2 regions of the Alitiscatomonas aceti genome follow, and region 1 is predicted to be linked to the other one. Evidence: a T-box and tRNA genes for the amino acid it is inferred to sense, from the RefSeq annotation. Region 1 holds a T-box; the other holds one or more tRNA genes.
The links. A T-box is a leader RNA that pairs with one kind of tRNA and senses whether it is charged. The one in region 1 lies ahead of proS (proline--tRNA ligase), so its partner is inferred to be a tRNA-Pro.

Region 1 (10,298 bases):
GCCTCCTCCTCCGAGGTGGTCTTTACTGTGGAAAGATCCTCGATGGCCAGGACCTCCTCCAGCACGCCCTTATCATGGGGCGGGGTGAACTGGGCGCCATCCTCCCAGTATACCTTATAGCCGTTGTATTCCGGAGGATTGTGGCTGGCAGTGATATTGATGCCGGCGATGCAGCCCAGCTCACGGACCGCAAAGGAAAGCTCCGGCGTGGGGCGCAGGGATTCAAACTTGTAGGCCTTGATCCCGTTGGCCGCCAGGGTCATGGCTGCCTCCATGGCAAATTCCGGGGACATCCTCCGGGAATCAAAGGCAATGGCAACGCCCTTTTCCTCTCCGCCCTGTTTTTTTATATAATTGGCAAGGCCCTGGGTCGCCCGGCGGACTGTATAAATATTCATACGGTTGATGCCCGCGCCGATGATGCCGCGCAGGCCCGCGGTACCGAACTCCAGATCCATATAGAACCGCTCTTTGATCTCATTTTCATCGTCTGCAATGGCCCTCAGCTCATTTTTCGTATCCTCGTCGAAATACGGGTCCGCAAGCCACTGTTCATAGATCTTCATGTAATCTTTCATGTGCTTTTTCACTCCCTCAATCTTTCTTTTTGTCCGCAGAACCAAAGTTGTCTCATGGTGCCATTATACTTCATTTATCTGAAAAAAGAAAGCATTAAATAATGCCGTCCACAAACCGTTTCCGGTTCTTTTCCTGGGCCTTCAGGCTTTCGATCTTTTCCGTATTCCTGGCCGGGATCCATGCTTTATTGGCATTATAATAGAAGTTGATCTGCTTCCAGTATTTCTCCGGATACAGGAACATGAAATACAGGCACTCCCGCTCCATCCGGCTCATGGGAAGCACCCGCTCATATGCCTCCAGCATCCCATTTCCCAGCCCGCAGTCCCAGTTGTGCTTCTCCATGACCTTCCGCATGAAATAATAAAGATCCTCCACCTGGAGCCCCAGATGCATCCGTCCGAACCCGGTGACGGCCACATAATCCCGTCCCATGAGAATATGGTGCTGGTTCAGCTCCCCGTGGCAGATGGAATACCGCTCCGTCCATCCCTTTTCGTCCCCGGGATACAGCTTTTTCATCCCCTCCGCCGCCAGAACGGCCTGCTGGTAAAAGGGCTCAAAGCTGGCAATGACGCAGAGCTCAAACTCGTTTTTCTGCTGTTTTCCCCGGATAAAGGCCCTGGCCTTCTTAAGCTCCCTGTTATGCTTTTCCATGGCCATAAAAAGAGGCGGGGACACCATGGACTTCATGTTCCACTCCTCCCTGGGCTCCACCTTTCTCAAAAGCTTATGGAGTACGGCGATCTGGCGCACCGCAGAAAGGATCTCTCCCGTATCCTTCAGATCGCATTCCCGGTCAGAAAACCAGTCCTTCACCACGTATCTGATTCCGTCGGAGGCAGTGGATAAAAGCTCTCCCTCTTTATTCCTCACATACTGGTCCACCCTGAGGCTTCCGGCTCCGGCCACGGCCCCCAGCACCAGTTCCTCAAACTCCAGGCGCTTTACGCTGCCTCTGTATTCCTTCAGAAGCTTCAGCCCCCGGTCCGTCTCAAAGATCCAGGCTCCGCGGCCCTTCCGCATGGACTCCACGTTTAACTCATACTGTCCGGCCACCTCTGTATTCCAGTCATTCATCCTGATCCCCTCCATATCCCTTCTGAACTACTTCCAGAATATGAAAGGGCCGGCCAGAATATGAGGACATTTTGGCCAGCCCATGGTTTCGCTCACAGATGAAATTTTTTCTGGGATCCCTCCAGTCCGGAAACGCAGACCTTCCCGCTCAGCCCTGGAGCTTTTCCAGCAGAAGCTCCCTCCGGTTTAAGGACGGGTCCTCCAGCACCAGTTCCAGCAGACGCCTGAGGGTCTCTCCGATCTCCTTTCCCTCCATACCGGCTGCCAGCAGGTCGCCGCCTCCCACAGCCAGCTCCTTTAAGGATACGCAGTCCCCGTCTTTTTCGATCTCCTCCCAAAGCCTGCGGATCTCTTCTGTCTGGGGATCTTTATCCAACGCCTTAAGCCGCAGGCAGCCGTCAAACTGGTACGGCGTCATCCGGCTTAAGAATCTCCGGATCCCTGGCTTTTCCGGCCCCAGAGGCGCCTGGGCAGCCCCTGCCATAGCCTTTCCGTTATCCACAGTCTCGTTGTCCAGCTTAAGGCCTTTCAGGATCCGGCGCACCATGTCCGGCTCCATATGGCGCAGGAATCCGGCCCAGCGCATGGATTTCTCCGGCGGAAGGAGAGCCAGGCAGGAAAAGGGCTCCGGCCTGGATGTCCCTCCGGCCATCCTCTCCCGCTCGGTCTGGAATACCAGGGGGAAATCTCTGGTCACATAGGGACTGATCCCCGTGTCCTCCACCATGGAGATCTTTTCCGGATGGGCGGAGGTCAGCAGCTTGGTAAGCTCCACCTGGATCCGCTCCTTGCTGACATTTTTAAGGTTCGGTGCGATCTCCCGGATGGCTCCATACGTCTCCCCTTCGATGGAAAATCCCAGCTGGGCTGCGAACCGGATGGCCCGGAGGATCCGCAAAGCGTCCTCTGTGAACCGGTCCCGGGGGCAGCCCACACACCGGATCACCTTTTTCTCCAGATCACCCATACCGTCAAAGGCATCCACGATCCCTGTCTCATGGCTGTACGCCATGGCGTTGATGGTAAAGTCCCGGCGTTTCAGATCCTCCAGAAGGCTGGATGTGAATTCCACAGAATCCGGGTGACGGCCGTCCCGGTACTCTCCGTCGATGCGGTAGGTGGTCACCTCATAGCCCTTGCGGTTTTTAATGATGGTGACCGTCCCGTGCTGCAGCCCTGTATCCACAGTCTTCCCGAAGATCTCCTTCACCTCTTCCGGCTTTGCGGAGGTGGTGATATCCCAGTCTCCAGGAATCCGGCCCAGAAGAGTATCCCGGACGCATCCGCCTACGGCAAAGGCCTCGAAGCCCCGTTCCCGTATTTTTTTTATGATCCATTCTGCCTCATAGGGCATTTCTATCCTTACATCCCGATTCATGGTCCTCCGCCTTTCCTGGCTGCACAGTCTGTCAGCCCCGCATATCCGAAAACACCGGCATCAGCCTTTTTGCCAGCGCAGCCGCCAGCACACAGAGCACAAAGTCCTCGCCCACAGTCAGCAGGAAGCAGTTGATGAACACCAGCTTCCAGCTGACAGCCGCCTGGAGCACATAATTGCTGCATACATAAAACCAGACCATGCCGCAGGCATAATCCGCAATCAGCCCCCAGACCGCCGAAAACAGAAGCCAGCCAAAAGAGTTCTGGCGGTGCAGCTCATGGATCCGCCCTGTCAGATATCCAGCGGCAGCAAATCCCATCAGAAACCCAAAGGTGGGCTTCAGCAGATAGGAAAGGCCGCCGCCGGAAGCAAACACCGGAATACCCAGGAGTCCCACCGCCAGATATGTGCATACGCTGAACAGCGCGCCCTTTGAGCCAAGGAGAAGCCCCGCCAGCAGCACGAAAAAGAACTGAAGGGTAAAGTGCATGGGCACCGGCTGGACCGGGATCGTGATCTTAAGAAACGCCCCGGCCGCGATCAGCGCCGTAAACAGCCCTCCATAGGCCAGGTCCTTTACGGACTGTCTGTTTTCTTTCATATATTAGTATGCCTTGCCCCAGTACACCATCTTTGTGGCCGGCTTTCCACAGTATACACAGGTATCAGCCAGCTTTTCCTGCTTAAATGGCATGCAGCGGGAAGTCACGCCCACTTCTTCCTTTAATTTATCCTCGCATTCCTGGCAGCCGCACCACATAGCCCGGATAAAGCCCGGCTTGTTGTCGGCAATGTCCTTCATCTCCTCCAGGCTGTGGGCGTCGTAAGTGTGGGCGTCCCTGTGGGCCTTTGCCCGCTCAAACATATCGTGCTGGATGGTCTCTAAAAGCTCGCCCACCTTTGCGGGGATCTCGTCGATGGCCACTGTGATCTTCTCATGGGTATCACGGCGCACCAGAACGGCCTGGCCAGCCTCAATGTCCTTGGGTCCTAACTCCACACGCACCGGGATCCCGCGCATTTCGGACTCGGAGAACTTCCAGCCCGGGCTCTTGTCAGAATCATCCACCTTCACGCGGAAATTGGAGAGCATGTCCTTCACTTCCAGCGTTTTTTCCATTACGCCCTCCAGATTCTGGCGGATCGGAACGATCACCACCTGGGTGGGAGCCACCTTCGGCGGAAGCACAAGTCCCTCGTTGTCGCCGTGTACCATGATGATGGCGCCGATCATACGGGTGGTCATGCCCCAGGAAGTCTGGTGCACATATTTTAACTGATTGTCCTTATCAGAATACTGGATGCCGAAGGCCTTGGCAAAGCCGTCGCCAAAGTTATGGCTGGTACCAGACTGGAGCGCCTTTCCGTCATGCATCAGCGCCTCGATGGTATAAGTGGCCTCTGCACCGGCAAATTTCTCCTTATCCGTCTTCTGGCCGCGGACCACCGGGATCGCCAGGAAGTCCTCGCAGAAATCTGCATATAAATTTAACATCTGGATGGTGCGCTCTTCCGCTTCCTCGGCTGTGGCGTGGGCAGTGTGGCCCTCCTGCCATAAGAACTCTCTGGAGCGGAGGAAGGGTCTTGTGGTCTTCTCCCATCTCACAACGGAGCACCACTGGTTGTATACCTTGGGAAGATCCCGGTAGGAGTGGATATCCCCTGCATAAAAATCGCAGAATAAAGTTTCAGATGTGGGTCTTACACAGAGACGCTCCTGTAAAGGCTCCAGGCCGCCGTGGGTCACCCAGGCAACCTCCGGTGCAAAGCCCTCCACATGATCCTTTTCCTTCTGAAGCAGGCTCTCCGGAATAAATAAGGGCATATATACATTCTTTACGCCGGTCTCCTTAAATCTCTTATCCAGCTCATTCTGGATATTTTCCCACAGGGCGTAGCCGTCGGGCTTAATGACCATGCAGCCCTTTACGCTGGCATAATCGCACAGCTCCGCCTTTTTTACCACATCCGTATACCACTGGGCGAAATCCTCTTCCATGGAAGTGATCGCTTCCACCATCTTCTTTTCCTTTGCCATGATGATCCTCCTTTATATTCTGTGCTGTCCGGGCGGCCGTCGGTTCCCATAAAGCGGGCCGGCTAAAACAAAAAAGCTGCCAGCCCCATAAAGGGACCGACAGCCGGCGTTACCACCCAATTTAGTTCCCGGACCTGCCGGAAACTCTCTCTTTTTCCGCTAACGCCGGAAATACGTTATGCTTCACAGGAACGGGGACATCCGCTTACTCCTCCGTCCGGTTTCCTGCCCGCATAAAGCTCCGGGACCGGTTTCAACGACGCGTACATAAAGGCTCCCACCGCCGCCTTCTCTCTGGGATGCCGCATTCCGTTTACTTTTTCCCTTCACTGCTTTTTCATATAGGTCTTATGTCCACTGATTTTAAAGGATTTTCAGTGGTTTGTCAAGTACCTGGATGGCCTGCCGGAGACAGCTTTTTCCGTTCCCGCCATCCGGGTCATCTGTTTTCCCGGCTGCAGGCCTGCAGCCGGTGCTCATATTTCTCCTTGGTGGCCAGTCCGCCGCGGATGTGGCGCTCCGCCTTGTTGATGTCCAGCACCACCCGGGCCTGGGCCGCCAGGGCGGGATTGATGTGGGTGAGGCGGTCGGTGACGTCTTTATGTACTGTACTCTTCGATATCCCAAACTTTTTCGCCGTCTGGCGCACCGTAGCATTCTCGTCTATGATGTAATTGGCGATCTGGACCGCCCGTTCTTCGATATATTCCTTCATGGGTCTTCCCCTGGGAACGTTTTGTACATCATATGAAACCCATGGAGCTGTTATGACCGCGGACCGGCGGCTTTCTTACGCCCTTGCCGGTTCCACGATCCGCATTCCCGACAGACTGAACAAAAATCTTCCCAGGGCATACTTCTGAAGGCGCATATAATCCTCCGGAGATACCTTCCCTCCAAAATTCAGGATCTCCATATCCCCTCCGGCTCCCTCCACAAAAATATCCGCAGAGGTGAATCCGTTTTTCAGATAGAACCGTCTTCTGGCGATCCTCTGCTCCTGGTTCTCCGCTCCCTCGTCCAGCCGCTCGATCAGGAGGACCACCTTCTTATCTGAAAAATATTGGCATATCTCCTGCATGATGAAGCTTCCGGTCCCTTTGCTCCGGATCTTTCCGGATACGGCCAGATAATCCACCATGACCATATTCTGATACGGGATGGCAACAGCAAAGCCCAGCAGTCTATTTTCATCGGATGCCGTAAAGACCCTGGCCTTTCTCCGCTTCACCGAATGCTTCAGGACAAAAAACGGCTTTCTCTCTCTTTTGGGGAAGGCTTCCATGTAAATACTTTTTATTTCCTTCCACTGACTGGCTTCTATTTCTGCAAATCTCATTTTTTCCTCCAGAATCTTGCATATTTTTCTTACGTAGTGTATCATAATATATACAGTAACTGTACAGTCAAGGGGAGATTCGTATGAAAAATAAGAAATATTTTCTTACCTCCGGGGAATTTGCAAAAATGAACGGGATCAACAAAAGGACTCTGCATTATTACAATGATATCGGCCTGTTCCGCCCGGAAATGATCGATGAAAACGGATATCACTATTACAGCCGCTTCCAGGCGGTGCAGCTGGAAATGATCCTGATCTTCCGGCGCCTGGGACTCTCCATCGAAGAGATCCGGACTTACACAGACCACCCGTCTGACGCTTCCTTTACCCAGATCATCAAGGAAAAGCTGGAGCTCATTGACCGGTCCATCTGCCAGCTCCTGGAGGTAAAGGCCTTTTTACAGCAGAAGCAGGAAAAGCTGGCGCTGGGGCTTTCGGCCAGCCATGGAAAGATCGAGCGGATCCATCTGCCTAAACGGCACATTCTGCTCTCTGCGCCCATCACCGGGGCTTACGATGAGCATGATTTTTCCGTAGCCGCCGATTTTTCTCTCCGTCTGAAAACCATCTTCGGTCTGTACGACAACTTCGGCAGCCGGATCTCCATCCAGAATATTTCTTCCGGAAATTTCAATGATTATGACTGCTTCTTTTCTTATGGCAGAAATGAGGCCGGACAGTATGATGCAGTGCTGCCTGCGGGAGAATATCTGCGGGCGTTCAGCGTAGGAAGCTGGGACCGTCTGAAGGACGTTTATGACCGTCTCCTGTCCTTTGCCCAGGAACATAAGCTCACACTGACCGGCTTCGCCTATGAGGAAGGGCTCAACGAAATGGCTCTGCGGGAGCTTGACGATTATATCACGATGATCACGGTCGCTTATACGGCGCAGCCGGCCTCCACGATCTCTTAAAACATCCCGGCAGCCGAGAACCAGAGAAAGAAGAAGGATCGGAGACAGGGGGCCTGTAAAAAAAACGCACGCCCCATAAGGACATCTGCCGGGGCTGTATCTTACCAGCGCCCCGGCACTCTCCTCCATCCGGCAGGAAACGCCCTGGTCCGTCCCGTAAAAAAACCCTGCCTCCCGGGATTCCCAGGAAACAGGGGCTTTCTGTTTTTACATACTCTCGTGGAACGTCCGCTTGATGACCTCCAGCTGCTGCTCTCTGCTGAGACGGCTGAAGTTCACGGCGTAGCCGGAAACACGGATGGTCAGGGTCGGATATTTTTCCGGATGCTCCATGGCGTCGATGAGGAGCTCCCGGTTCATGACGTTGACGTTTAAGTGATGGGCTCCCTGGATAAAGTATCCGTTTAAGATCATCACCAGGTTCTTCATCCGCTCCTCCTCCGATTTTCCAAGCGCCGTGGGCGTAATGGAGAAGGTGTTGGAAACTCCGTCCTGGCATACGGCCCGGTAGGGGATCTTAGCCACAGAGTTTAAGGACGCCAGCGCGCCGTGGCTGTCCCTTCCGTGCATGGGATTGGCCCCCGGGGCGAAGGGCTCTCCGGCCTTTCTTCCGTCTGGCGTCGTTCCCGTTTTCTTACCGTACATCACGTTGCTGGTGATGGTGAGAGCTGACAGCGTATGGATCGCATCCCGGTACAGGGCGTGCTTTTTAAGCTCTGCGGAGAAGAAGGACACCAGCTCCACGGCGATGTCGTCCACCCGGTCGTCATCGTTTCCGTATTTGGGGAACTCTCCCTCCACCTTAAAGTCCACGGCCACTCCGTTCTCATCCCTTACGGGCATCACCTTTGCGAATTTAATGGCCGATAAAGAGTCCACAGCCACGGAAAGGCCGGAAACGCCGAAAGCTGCCAGGCGCTCCACCCATGTATCGTGAAGGGCCATCTGGCTGGCCTCATAGGCATATTTATCATGCATGAAGTGGATGATGTTGATGGTGTCCACATAAAGCTCCGCCACATAGGCCAGGGTCTTCTTATAGTCCGCCAGCACATGGGAGTAGTCCAGGACCTCTTCTGTATTCTTTTCCAGTCCGGGGATCACCTGGAGTCCCTTTAACTCGTCCACGCCGCCGTTTATGGCGTAAAGCAGGCTCTTGGCCAGGTTGGCCCTGGCGCCGAAGAACTGCATCTGCTTTCCAACAGCCATGGCCGATACGCAGCAGGCGATGCAGTAATCGTCGCCGTACATGGGCCGCATCAGATCATCGTTCTCGTACTGGATGGAGTCTGTATCAATGCTCATCCTCGCGCAGTAATCCTTAAAGGCCTCCGGCAGGTTCTGGCTCCAGAGCACGGTCAGGTTGGGCTCCGGGGCGGTTCCCAGGTTGGTCAGTGTATGGAGATAGCGGAAGGTGTTCTTCGTCACCAGCGTCCGGCCGTCCACGCCCATTCCTCCAAGGCTTTCGGTCACCCAGGTGGGATCTCCGCCGAACAGCTCGTTGTACTCCGGCGTCCTCAGATGGCGCACCAGACGGAGCTTGATGATAAACTGGTCGATGAGCTCCTGGGCTCCAGCCTCTGTAAGGATCCCCGCCTCCATGTCTCTCTGGATATAAATATCCAGGAAGGTGGCGGTCCGTCCCAGGCTGGTGGCTGCCCCATTGTTTTCCTTGATCCCGGCAAGATAGGCCATATACAGGTTCTGGACGGCTTCATGGGCATTTTCCGCAGGCTTTGTGATATCGCAGCCGTACTTCGCAGCCATGTCCGCCATCTTCTTTAAGGCGCGGATCTGCTCGCTCACATCCTCTCTGAGACGGATCCTCTCGTCGGTCATGGGCCCGTCTAAAAGCTTCAGGTCTGCCTTTTTGGACTCAATGAGGAAATCTGTGCCGTAAAGGGGGACACGGCGGTAGTCGCCAACGATCCGGCCGCGGCCATAGGCGTCGGGAAGTCCTGTCAGAAGTCCTGCGCTCCGGGCCACACGGATCCGCTCCGGGTATGCGTCGAATACACCGTCGTTATGGGTCTTTCTGTATAGATTAAAGTGCTTTTCCACGTCCGGATCCAGCTGGTAGCCGTACTGCTCCAGGGCGCTCTTGGCCATCCGCATGCCGCCGAAGGGATTGACGATGCGCTTTAATGGCGCGTCGGTCTGGAGCCCGACGATCACTTCATTGTCTTTATCAATATAGCCGGGAGCAAAGTTGTCGATGCCGGACACCACTGTGGTATCCACGTCCACAATGCCCTTTTTTACCTCCTCCAGGATCAGGCCGTGAGCCTTTTCCCATACTTTTTTCGTCTTTTCCGTGGTCCCCTCCAGAAATCCATCTCCGCCTGCATAGGGCGTATAGTTTTTCTGGATAAAGTTCCTTACGTTGACCACATGGCGCCACTCGCCGGTCTTAAAGCCTCTCCATGCTGTACAGTTTACATCGATACTCATATTGATCTCCTTTCACCCTGTCACAGACCACGTTTTGTGATCCCAGTCTCTTCCATCTGATCTCCAATGCTCCTCAGACCCTCAGCCGTTTTTCAGCCCGCAGTTCATACGCTCCTGCCATTGGACAAGAGCTCCGCTCTCCATGGGCGGCACGCCCTCCAGAGGATATGGGATTCCCATGGCGCGGTATTTGGGCACCCCCAGAACATGATATGGAAGCAGCTCCACCCGCTTCACATTCCGTATTCCCTTTACATACTCTGCCAGACCCGCCAGATGGTCCTCTCCGTCCGTAAGGCCGGGAACCACCACATGGCGGAGCCACAAGGGAACCTCCATGGACTGGACCGCGTCCAAAAATTCCTCATAGGCATCCATGGACCGGCTGGTGACAGCCTGATACCCTTCTGGCGTATAATGCTTCACATCCAGAAGCACCAGATCCGTATTTTTGAGGATCTCCCCATAACCGCCGCAGCCCACTCCCGCCGTATCCAGGCAGGTATGGATCCC
Region 2 (10,298 bases), on a different contig from region 1:
ACCGGTTCGACGGCGAGCTGACCGTGGGATCCATCACTGGGATCAAAAAGTGCGAGGATTTTACCACCCGGCGGGTGGACAACGCGCCGGTGAAGCGGGTGGAGCTCCACTGTCATACGAAAATGAGCGACATGGACGGCGTTTCTGAGGTAAAGGATATCATAAAACGGGCAAAGCAGTGGGGAATGCCGGCCCTGGCTGTGACTGACCACGGCTGCGTCCAGGCCTTCCCGGACGCCAGCCATGCCCTGGATAAGGGCGATGCCTTCAAGGTCCTTTACGGGGTCGAGGGCTACCTGGTGGACGATATGAAGGAGATCGTGGAGAACTCTGAAAACCAGAGCCTGGACGGCGCTTTTGTGGTATTTGACATTGAGACCACCGGCTTTTCCCCTGTGAAGAATAAGATCATTGAGATCGGAGCCGTAAGGGTGGAAAACGGGGTGATCACAGACCGCATGGACGAGTTTGTGGACCCGGAGGTGCCCATTCCCTTTGAGATTGAACGGCTCACAGGCATAAACGATGCCATGGTCATGGGAGCCGAGACCATCGGCCCGGTCCTGGGGCGGTTTCTGGAGTTTTGCCGGGGAGCGGTGCTGGTGGCCCACAACGCGTCCTTTGACGTGGGCTTCATCAGCCACAATGCCTCCGTTCTGGGATATGAATTCCATCCCACGGTCATGGATACGGTGGCCCTGGCCCGGGTGCTCCTTCCCAATCTGAACCGGTATAAGCTGGATACGGTGGCCAAGGCGTTAAATGTATCCCTGGAGAACCACCACCGGGCCGTGGACGATGCGGAGGCCACGGCAGGAATTTTCCTGAAATTCGTGGAAATGTTAAAAAAACAGCATGGTATGGAGACCCTGGACGATCTGAACGTCTTTAACCAGGCGGAGGATTCGGCTATCATGAAAATGCCCACCTACCATGTGATCATCCTGGCAAAAAACGACCTGGGCCGGGTGAACCTGTACCGGCTGGTGTCCTGGTCCCATGTGCGGTTCTTTTCCAGACGGCCCAGGATCCCCAAGAGCCTTTTAAACCAGTACCGGGAGGGACTGATCATCGGCTCGGCCTGCGAAGCCGGGGAGCTTTACCAGGCCATCCTGCGGGGAGGCACTGACGCGGAGCTCCAGCGGCTGGTACGGTTTTATGACTATCTGGAGATCCAGCCCCTGGGCAACGACATGTTCATGCTGCGGGATGAAAAGAGCACCGTAAAGACCGTGGAGGATCTGAAGGAGATCAACCGGAAGATCGTGCGCCTGGGGGAGCAGTGCGGAAAGCCTGTGTGCGCCACCTGCGACGTCCATTTCCTGGATCCGGAGGACGAGATCTACCGGAGGATCCTCATGGCCGGCATGGGCTTTAAGGACAGCGACGAGCAGGCCCCCCTATATCTGCGCACCACGGAGGAAATGCTCGCAGAGTTCGATTACCTGGGCAGCGATCTGGCCTATGAGGTGGTGGTCGCCAATACCAGGAAGATCGCCGATATGTGCGAGCCCATCGCTCCGGTGCGGCCGGATAAGTGTCCGCCTGTCATTGAAAATTCTGACGAGACCCTGAGGAACATCTGCTACAACCGTGCCCATGAAATGTACGGGGAAAACCTTCCGAAGATCGTGACGGACCGGCTGGAGCGGGAGCTGACCTCCATTATCTCCAATGGATTTGCCGTCATGTATATCATTGCCCAGAAACTGGTGTGGAAGTCCAATGAGGACGGATATCTGGTGGGCTCCCGGGGCTCCGTGGGTTCGTCCTTTGTGGCCACCATGTCGGGGATCACGGAGGTAAACCCCTTAAGTCCTCATTATTACTGCACCAACTGCCATTACTACGACTTCGACTCAGAGGAAGTGAAGAAATATTCCGGTATGGCCGGCTGCGATATGCCGGACAAGCTGTGCCCGGTCTGCGGCCATCCCCTGACCAAGGACGGCTTTGACATTCCCTTTGAGACCTTCCTGGGGTTCAAGGGAGATAAGGAGCCGGATATCGACTTAAACTTCTCCGGGGAATACCAGAGCCGCGCCCACGATTACACGGAGGTGATCTTTGGAAAGGGCCAGACCTTCCGGGCAGGGACCATCGGCACCCTGGCGGACAAGACGGCCTTCGGCTATGTGAAGAACTATTTTGAGGAGCATGGGGAGAGGAAGAGAAACTGCGAGATCAACCGGATCGTACAGGGCTGCGTGGGCGTAAGGCGCACCACCGGCCAGCACCCCGGCGGCATCGTGGTCCTTCCCCTGGGAGAGATGATCTATTCCTTCACTCCAGTGCAGCACCCGGCCAACGATATGACCACCAAGACCATCACCACCCACTTTGACTACCACTCCATTGACCACAACCTGTTAAAGCTGGATATCCTGGGCCATGATGATCCCACCATGATCCGTATGCTCCAGGACCTGATCGGCCTGGATCCTGTAAAGGATATCCCTCTGGACTGCAGGGAGGTCATGAGCCTGTTCCAGGATACCTCGGCCCTGGGCATCACGCCCGAGGACATCGGCGGCTGTAAGCTGGGAGCCCTGGGGGTCCCTGAATTCGGAACGGACTTTGCCATGCAGATGCTCCTGGATACAAAGCCCAAATATTTTTCTGACCTGGTGCGGATCGCCGGACTGGCCCACGGAACGGACGTGTGGCTGGGCAACGCCCAGACCCTGATCCAGGAGGGCAAGGCAACGATCCAGACGGCCATCTGCACCCGTGACGATATCATGGTCTATCTGATCCAGCAGGGACTGGAGGAAGGAACGGCCTTTACCATCATGGAATCGGTCCGAAAGGGCAAGGGCTTAAAGCCTGAGTGGGAGGAGGAGATGTCAGCCCACGGGGTGCCCGACTGGTACATATGGTCCTGTAAAAAGATCAAGTACATGTTCCCCAAGGCCCATGCGGCGGCTTACGTGATGATGGCCTGGCGGATCGCCTACTGCAAGGTATTCTATCCGCTGGCCTATTATGCTTCCTTCTTCAGCATCCGCGCCAGCGCGTTTTCCTATGAGATCATGTGTCTGGGACGGGAAAAGCTGGAAAGCCATCTGGCAGATTATAAGAGGCGGTCCGACTCCCTTTCCAAAAAAGAGCAGGATACCTTAAGGGATATGCGGATCGTCCAGGAGATGTACGCCAGGGGCTTTGATTTCCTTCCCATGGATATCTATAAGGCCAGGGCCAGGCATTTCCAGGTCATGGGAAATAAGCTGATGCCCTCCATCAACAGCATCGACGGCCTGGGCGAGAAGGCGGCGGACTCCATCGAGGAGGCGGCCAAGGACGGTCCCTTCCTCTCCAAGGAGGATTTCAGGAACCGGACCAGGGTCAGCAAGACCATCTGCGACCTGATGGGAGAACTGGGGATCCTTAAGGACCTTCCGGAGACCAACCAGCTTTCCCTGTTCGATTTCTAACGGCTGTCCGTCCGCCGGGAGCTGTGAGAAAAAATTGCGGTCCCTCCTTGACAGAAATATCCAAAAGTGATATTTTATAGATGTACCCAGTACAGGTATAGAAAAAATCTGTTACGGAGGGAATCAATGGAGCAATATACAGTGACCGGCATGAGCTGCGCGGCCTGCAGCGCCAGAGTGGAAAAAGCGGTGTCGAAGGTTCCGGGAGTGGAGTCCTGCTCTGTGAGTCTTCTGACCAACTCCATGGGCGTAGAGGGAAGCGCAGACGCTGCCGATATCATCGCCGCCGTGAAGGAGGCGGGTTATGGGGCCTCGGTAAAGGGAAGCCGCAGCGGAGAGGACGGAGCCGGGAGCGGTCCTGCCGCCGGGGGCGCGGCCTTTGACGAGGACGCCCTGGCGGATCACGAGACTCCGGTATTAAAAAAACGGCTGTTCTCCTCCCTGGGATTCCTGGCCGTCCTCATGTATTTTTCCATGGGACATATGATGTGGGGCTGGCCGGTCCCGGAGTTTTTTGCGGACAATCATGTGGCCGTGGGCCTTCTGCAGCTTCTGCTGTCAGCGGCGGTCATGGTGATCAACCAGAAATTTTTTATCAGCGGCTTTAAGGGGCTCCTGCACCGGGCTCCCAATATGGACACCCTGGTGGCCCTGGGGTCCGCCGCTTCCTTCGGATGGAGCGTATATGCCCTGTTTGAAATGACGGAGGCCCAGTTAAACGGCGATATGGCCGGGGTCATGACGTATATGCACGAGTTCTACTTTGAGTCGGCGGCCATGATCTTAACTCTCATCACGGTGGGAAAGATGCTGGAGGCCCGGTCCAAAGGAAGGACCACTGATGCCTTAAAGGGCCTCATGAAGCTAGCCCCCAAAACGGCTGTGGTGGAACGGGACGGCGTGGAAACAGAGGTTCCCATTGCCCAGGTGAAAAAGGGCGATATCTTTGTGGTGCGGCCTGGAGAAAACATTCCCGTGGACGGCGTGGTCTTAGAGGGAGAGAGTGCGGTCAATGAAGCGGCCCTGACCGGAGAGAGCATCCCGGCGGATAAAGGCCCTGGAGATATGGTATCTGCGGCCACGGTGAACCAGTCGGGCTTTATCCGCTGTGAGGCGTCCCGGGTAGGAGAGGACACCACCCTTTCCCAGATCATAAAAATGGTCAGCGACGCGGCGGCCACCAAGGCTCCCATTGCCAAGGTAGCGGACAGGGTGTCGGGCGTCTTTGTCCCGGCGGTCATTGCCATTGCGGTCCTTACGGTCATTGGCTGGCTGGCGGCCGGGGAGACCTATGGATTTGCCCTGGCCCGGGGGATCTCGGTGCTGGTGATCAGCTGCCCCTGCGCCCTGGGGCTGGCCACGCCGGTGGCTATCATGGTGGGCAACGGACTGGGTGCGAAAAACGGGATCCTGTTTAAAACGGCTGTGTCCCTGGAGGAGACCGGGAAGACAGAGATCGTGGTCCTGGATAAGACCGGCACTATCACCAGCGGGGAGCCCCGGGTCACGGATCTGATCCCCGGGGAGGGGGTCCAGGAAGGGGAGCTCCTTTCCATGGCCTGCGCCCTGGAGAAAAAAAGCGAGCATCCTCTGGCAAAGGCCGTGCTTCTGAAGGCTGAGGAAGAGGGGCTTGCGCCGGGAACGGTGACAGAGTTCAAAGCCCTTCCGGGAAACGGCCTTACGGCCCTGGCAGAAGGAACGCCGGTGTACGGCGGAAATCTCCGGTTCATGGAGACGAAGGTCTCTGTACCGGAGGCAGCCAGAGACCAGGCCCTGGCCCTGGCAGAGAATGGAAAGACCCCGCTCTTCTTCGGTTCAGGAGAGCGTTTCCTGGGGATCATAGCCGTGGCGGACGTCATAAAAGAGGACAGTCCCAGGGCTGTGAAGGAACTGCAGAACATGGGGATCCGCGTGGTGATGCTGACCGGGGACAATGAACGGACCGCAAGGGCCGTAGGCCGGGAAGCCGGAGTGGACGAGGTCATTGCGGGCGTCCTTCCAGACGGCAAGGAAAGCGCTGTGCGGGCCTTAAAGGAGCAGGGCCGGGTGGCCATGGCCGGCGACGGGATCAACGACGCTCCGGCCCTTACACGGGCGGATACGGGCATCGCCATCGGAGCGGGCACCGACATTGCCATCGACGCGGCGGATGTGGTACTGATGAAGAGCCGCCTGTCGGACGTTCCGGCGGCCATCCGCTTAAGCCGGGCGGCCTTGAGGAACATCCATGAAAACCTGTTCTGGGCGTTCTTTTATAATGTGGTGGGCATCCCCCTGGCCATGGGGCTTTTTATCCCGGTCCTGGGGTGGAAGCTGAATCCCATGTTCGGCGCTGCGGCCATGAGCTTATCCAGCTTCTGCGTCGTATCCAATGCACTGAGGCTGAACTTCTTTGATCTGCACCGGGCAGACAGAGACAGGAAGATAAAAGCTGAAAAAAAGAAAAAGGAGAAGAAGATCATGGAAAAGACTTTAAAGATCGAGGGTATGATGTGCGGCCACTGCGAGGCCCGGGTGAAAAAGGCCCTGGAGGCAGTTCCCGGAGTGGAAAGCGCCGCTGTGAGCCATGAGGCGGGCACCGCTGTGGTGACCTTAAAGGAGGACGTGGCGTATGACGTTCTTAAAAAAGCAGTAGAGGATCAGGATTACAAGGTGATTGACTAGTTTTTGAGACAAGGAGAGAGATCGTGGACGAGAATAAGAGCACAGGAATGGAAGAATGTGAGATCAGACACAAGCACAGATCAGCAAAGGAGGAAAAAGACCTTATCAGCCGGCTGAACCGGATCGAGGGACAGGTACGGGGAGTGAAGGCCATGGTCCAGGATGAGCGGTACTGCACCGATATCCTGGTCCAGGTATCTGCGATCCAGTCGGCGTTAAACGGGTTCAGCAGGACCCTGCTGTCCAGCCATGTCAAATCCTGCGTGGTGGAGGAGATCAAAAATGGGGATGCGGATAAGGCCGTGGACGAGCTGTGCGAGACCATCCGGAAAATGCTGTAAAAAGGAATTGTCAGTAATGGTTCCGCCATGAAAAGATCCGCCTGCGCTTTTGTATCATGCAGGTGCTCAGAAGATACATGGCGGAACTGTTACAATTGTTTGAAAAAAAATGAAAAATATAGTTGACATTTTTTGAGTTTTATATTATACTTACGTCTGTGATCGAGGCGTGGCTCAGTTTGGTAGAGCGCTGCGTTCGGGACGCAGAGGTCGCAAGTTCGAATCTTGTCGCCTCGACTCCAGGGCCTGATGGTCAAGCGGTCAAGACGACGCCCTCTCACGGCGTAAACCCGGGTTCGATTCCCGGTCAGGTCACTTGCTGCTGCAGAGCTGCTGCAGCAGCATTTTTACTAGGTGCTTCCTTGGCTCAGTTGGTAGAGCGACGCATTCGTAATGCGTAGGTCGCCGGTTCGAGTCCGGCAGGGAGCTGTTTAAAGCCTTTGATTTTTCAAGGGCTTTTTTTATTTGATAGGAAAAGCTGTCCCGGCCGGGACCAGATCCAGAAATTGACCCGGTGCGGGATCTGTGATATGATAACGGAAAACAAAACGAGCCTATGAAATGGGAGGTTATTTTATGAAAGTATTTATCAGTGCGGATATTGAGGGCTGCTGCGGAGTGTTCTCAAACATCGAGACCCATAAGAATGAGGCGGTGTACGCCCCCTTTGCTAAACAGATGACAAAAGAGGTCCTGGCGGTCTGCGAGGCGGCCCATGAGGCCGGAGCCGATGAGATCGTCGTAAAGGACGGCCATGGAGATGCCTCCAACATCGATCCTCTTCAGATGCCGTCCTATGTGACGCTGATCCGCGGGAAGAGCGGACATCCCTACAATATGATGTTCGGCCTGGATCCCACCTTTGACGCCGTCCTTTATGTTGGCTATCATGCGGCGGCCGGCTGTCCGGAGTTTGCCGTCAGCCATACCTCCACTGGCAACAGCCTGTATATCACTCTCAACGGAAAGCGCATGAGCGAGTTTATGCTCAACAGCTTCACGGCGGCTTCCCTGGGAGTTCCTGTGGCCTTTATCTCCGGGGACGAGGCGATCTGCGCCGCGGCAAAGGAGCTGGTGCCGGAGATCGCCGCAGTACAGACCAAGCGCGGAGTCGGGAATGCCACCTTCTGCTGCCCGACGGAAACGGTCATGAAAGCCCTCAGGGAGCAGACGAAGGAGGCGCTGGGAAGGATCGGCCGGTGCCATGTGGAGCTTCCGGAAAAATTCGTATACGAGGTGACCTATAAGGACTGGAAAAAGGCATATCAGATGTCGTTCTTCCCGGGGATGAAGGCAGTGGATCCCTTTACCAACCGTCTGGAGACAGAAAACTGGATGGATGTGGTAACGTCCCATAATTTCGTAGTTTATTAGAAAAGGAGACGGGAGGCTATGGATCCCATCGTAAGCATCATTGTGCCGGTCTATAACGCGGAGGAGACCCTCCGGCGGTGCATCGAGAGCGTTTTAAACCAGGGATTTACGGATTTTGAGCTGCTTCTGGTGGATGACGGCAGTACGGATTCTTCGGCCGGGATCTGCTGGGAATACGAGAACGGGGACCGGAGGGTCCGGGTGATCCGCAAGGAGAACACGGGAGTATCGGATACCAGGAATCTGGGGCTTTCAGAGGCCCGGGGAACATTCGTCCAGTTTCTGGACAGCGACGACTGGATCACACCGGACGCCACCAGCCTTATGGTACGGGCAGCCAGGGACAGCGGGGCGGACATGGTGATCGCGGATTTTTACCGGGTTATCGGGGACCGGGTGGCCCATAAGGGGGACATTGAAAAGGACGGGCTTCTGAGTCTGGAGGAATTTGCCGGCTTTATGATGGAGAACCCGGCAGATTTTTATTACGGTGTTCTCTGGAATAAGCTGTTTAAGCGGGAGATCATCGCGCAGCATGGGCTTTCCATGGATAAGACCATAAGCTGGTGCGAGGATTTCATGTTCAATCTGGAGTATCTGCGCCATGTAAAGACTGTGTATGCCCTGCGGGTGCCGGTGTATTATTATGTGAAGACCAAGGGGTCCCTGGTGAGCCAGGGACTGAGCCTCACAAAGACCATCAAGATGAAGCGCATGGTCTTTGAGTATTACCACGATTTTTATAAATCGGTGTTGACGGAAGAGGACTATGAAAAGAACCGTCTGTATGTGTATCGGTTTCTCCTGGCCGCTGCCGGCGACGGAGCGGTCCCCCTGTCCATTTTTCCAGGGGCTGTCCGCCTGGGGGATGAAAGGAGCAGCGTGAACCATGACGCCCTGAGAGGCGACGGGGCTCTGCTGGACGCATACCGGGACCGGAAGCTGCTGGACCATTATGTGGAGCCGGTGGCCATCCGGTACAGCCTGACCCTGCCGGAGATCAGCCTCCTGGTCTACCTCAGCCAGAAGCCGCGGGTGGACACCTTAAAGGAGCTGGCGGATATCACCGGCATGTCCCGGGCCCGCCTGGCCCTTGCTCTTCAGAAGCTGTCCATGAAGGAGTTCATCCAGACCGGGGAGCAGGCGGACGTGGTGCTGCTTGCGGCGGCGGAGCCGGTGCTGGCGGAGCTGGGAACGGCCCGAAAGGACTATGAGATGGCAAAATATGCCGGCTTCAGTGAGGAGGAGATGATCCAGTATGCCTTTCTTTCCAACCGGATCAAGGAAAATATCTGCCGGATCCTGAAAAAAGAGGACATGCAGGTCACGGCCAGAAAAAAGAAAAAGCCGAAAGCGCCCAGAGTATAGATAAAAACTATATGGGCTGGTCAGGAAATCGGTTAATTCTATTAGACGAAACCCTGCGGGAATGATAGAATAGCTAGGGCTCGATGGAAGGAGAGATACAGATGCTGGTAGATATGCACTTACATGAATCCACATGCTCCAGCGACAGTAAGATGACGCTGGAGGAGATCGTTGCCACTGCAAGGGAACGGGGGCTGGATGCGGTCTGCATCACGGACCATGACAGCATGGGACTGAAGGAAACGGCGGAGCAGTATTCCAGGGAGACCGGTTTTCCGATCTTTGTGGGAGTGGAATATTTTTCTCTCTGGGGAGATATTACTGCATTCGGCATCGACCGCTTCCCGGACAAGCGGATCCCGGCCCAGGATTTCGTGGACCAGGTCAATGCGGCCGGCGGCTTTTGTGTGGCGTGCCATCCCTTCCGGAATAATAACCGCGGCTTTGAGGATCACCTGTGGGAGATCCAGGGCCTTCACGGGGTGGAGGTCTTAAATGGCAGTACAGATATGGAGGCCAACCGGAAGGCGCTTTCCATCTGTAAGGCAAGGAATATGCAGATGGTGGGAGCCAGCGACGCCCACTGGACCAGCCAGCTGGGAAAATACGCTACCATGGTCCCAGGGGAACCGAAAGACCTGGAGGAATTCGTGGCGGCTCTTCATAAGGGCGGTTTAAAGCCGGCTATCTATGAAGAAGGGAAAGGATATCGGATCGTGGATACCTTTTAGGGTTCTGCGCTGATATAAAAAGAAGCACAAAGGAGACAGTATTATGAAAAAGAAACTGATGGCGGCTGGACTTGCCGCAGCCGTGCTGGGCGCATCTCTGACTGGATGCCAGAGCAAGCCTGCTGAGACAACAGCGGCTGAAACAACGGCAGCTGAGACCACAAAGGCTGAAACAGAAGCGGCAGAAAAGCCCTACGAGGGGACCACGTTAAACGTGATGCTGGCCTATGGCGGCGCAGAGGCGGCGTTTGACGCCTTCACAGAAAAGACCGGGATCAAGGTCGAGTATGTGGAGATCTCCACCGGTAAAGCCCTGGCACAGCTCCAGGCCGAGAACGGGAACACCACCGCAGATATCTGGTTCGGCGGCGGCGTTGACAGCTACA

Region 2: it encodes a tRNA-Pro, which carries the amino acid that the T-box ahead of proS (proline--tRNA ligase) is inferred to sense. The anticodon was not compared.

Annotation. Positions count from the first base shown of each region.
Region 1 covers NZ_JAOQJF010000005.1:118,251-128,548, forward strand. The annotation lists gene OCV69_RS03935 (phospho-sugar mutase) at 1-578, opposite strand, end outside; gene OCV69_RS03940 (protein kinase family protein) at 673-1,659, opposite strand; gene OCV69_RS03945 (CCA tRNA nucleotidyltransferase) at 1,808-3,037, opposite strand; gene OCV69_RS03950 (biotin transporter BioY) at 3,069-3,641, opposite strand; gene proS (proline--tRNA ligase) at 3,645-5,078, opposite strand; T-box leader at 5,167-5,417, opposite strand; gene spoIIID (sporulation transcriptional regulator SpoIIID) at 5,518-5,793, opposite strand; gene OCV69_RS03965 (GNAT family N-acetyltransferase) at 5,869-6,417, opposite strand; gene OCV69_RS03970 (MerR family transcriptional regulator) at 6,501-7,334, shown strand; gene pflB (formate C-acetyltransferase) at 7,542-9,785, opposite strand; gene pflA (pyruvate formate-lyase-activating protein) at 9,867-10,298, opposite strand, start outside.
Region 2 covers NZ_JAOQJF010000004.1:137,853-148,150, forward strand. The annotation lists gene OCV69_RS03345 (PolC-type DNA polymerase III) at 1-3,434, shown strand, start outside; gene OCV69_RS03350 (heavy metal translocating P-type ATPase) at 3,561-6,098, shown strand; gene OCV69_RS03360 (metal-sensing transcriptional repressor) at 6,146-6,439, shown strand; tRNA gene OCV69_RS03365 (tRNA-Pro) at 6,603-6,676, shown strand; tRNA gene OCV69_RS03370 (tRNA-Glu) at 6,683-6,754, shown strand; tRNA gene OCV69_RS03375 (tRNA-Thr) at 6,796-6,868, shown strand; gene OCV69_RS03380 (M55 family metallopeptidase) at 7,016-7,813, shown strand; gene OCV69_RS03385 (glycosyltransferase) at 7,832-9,181, shown strand; gene OCV69_RS03390 (PHP-associated domain-containing protein) at 9,283-9,912, shown strand; gene OCV69_RS03395 (ABC transporter substrate-binding protein) at 9,956-10,298, shown strand, end outside.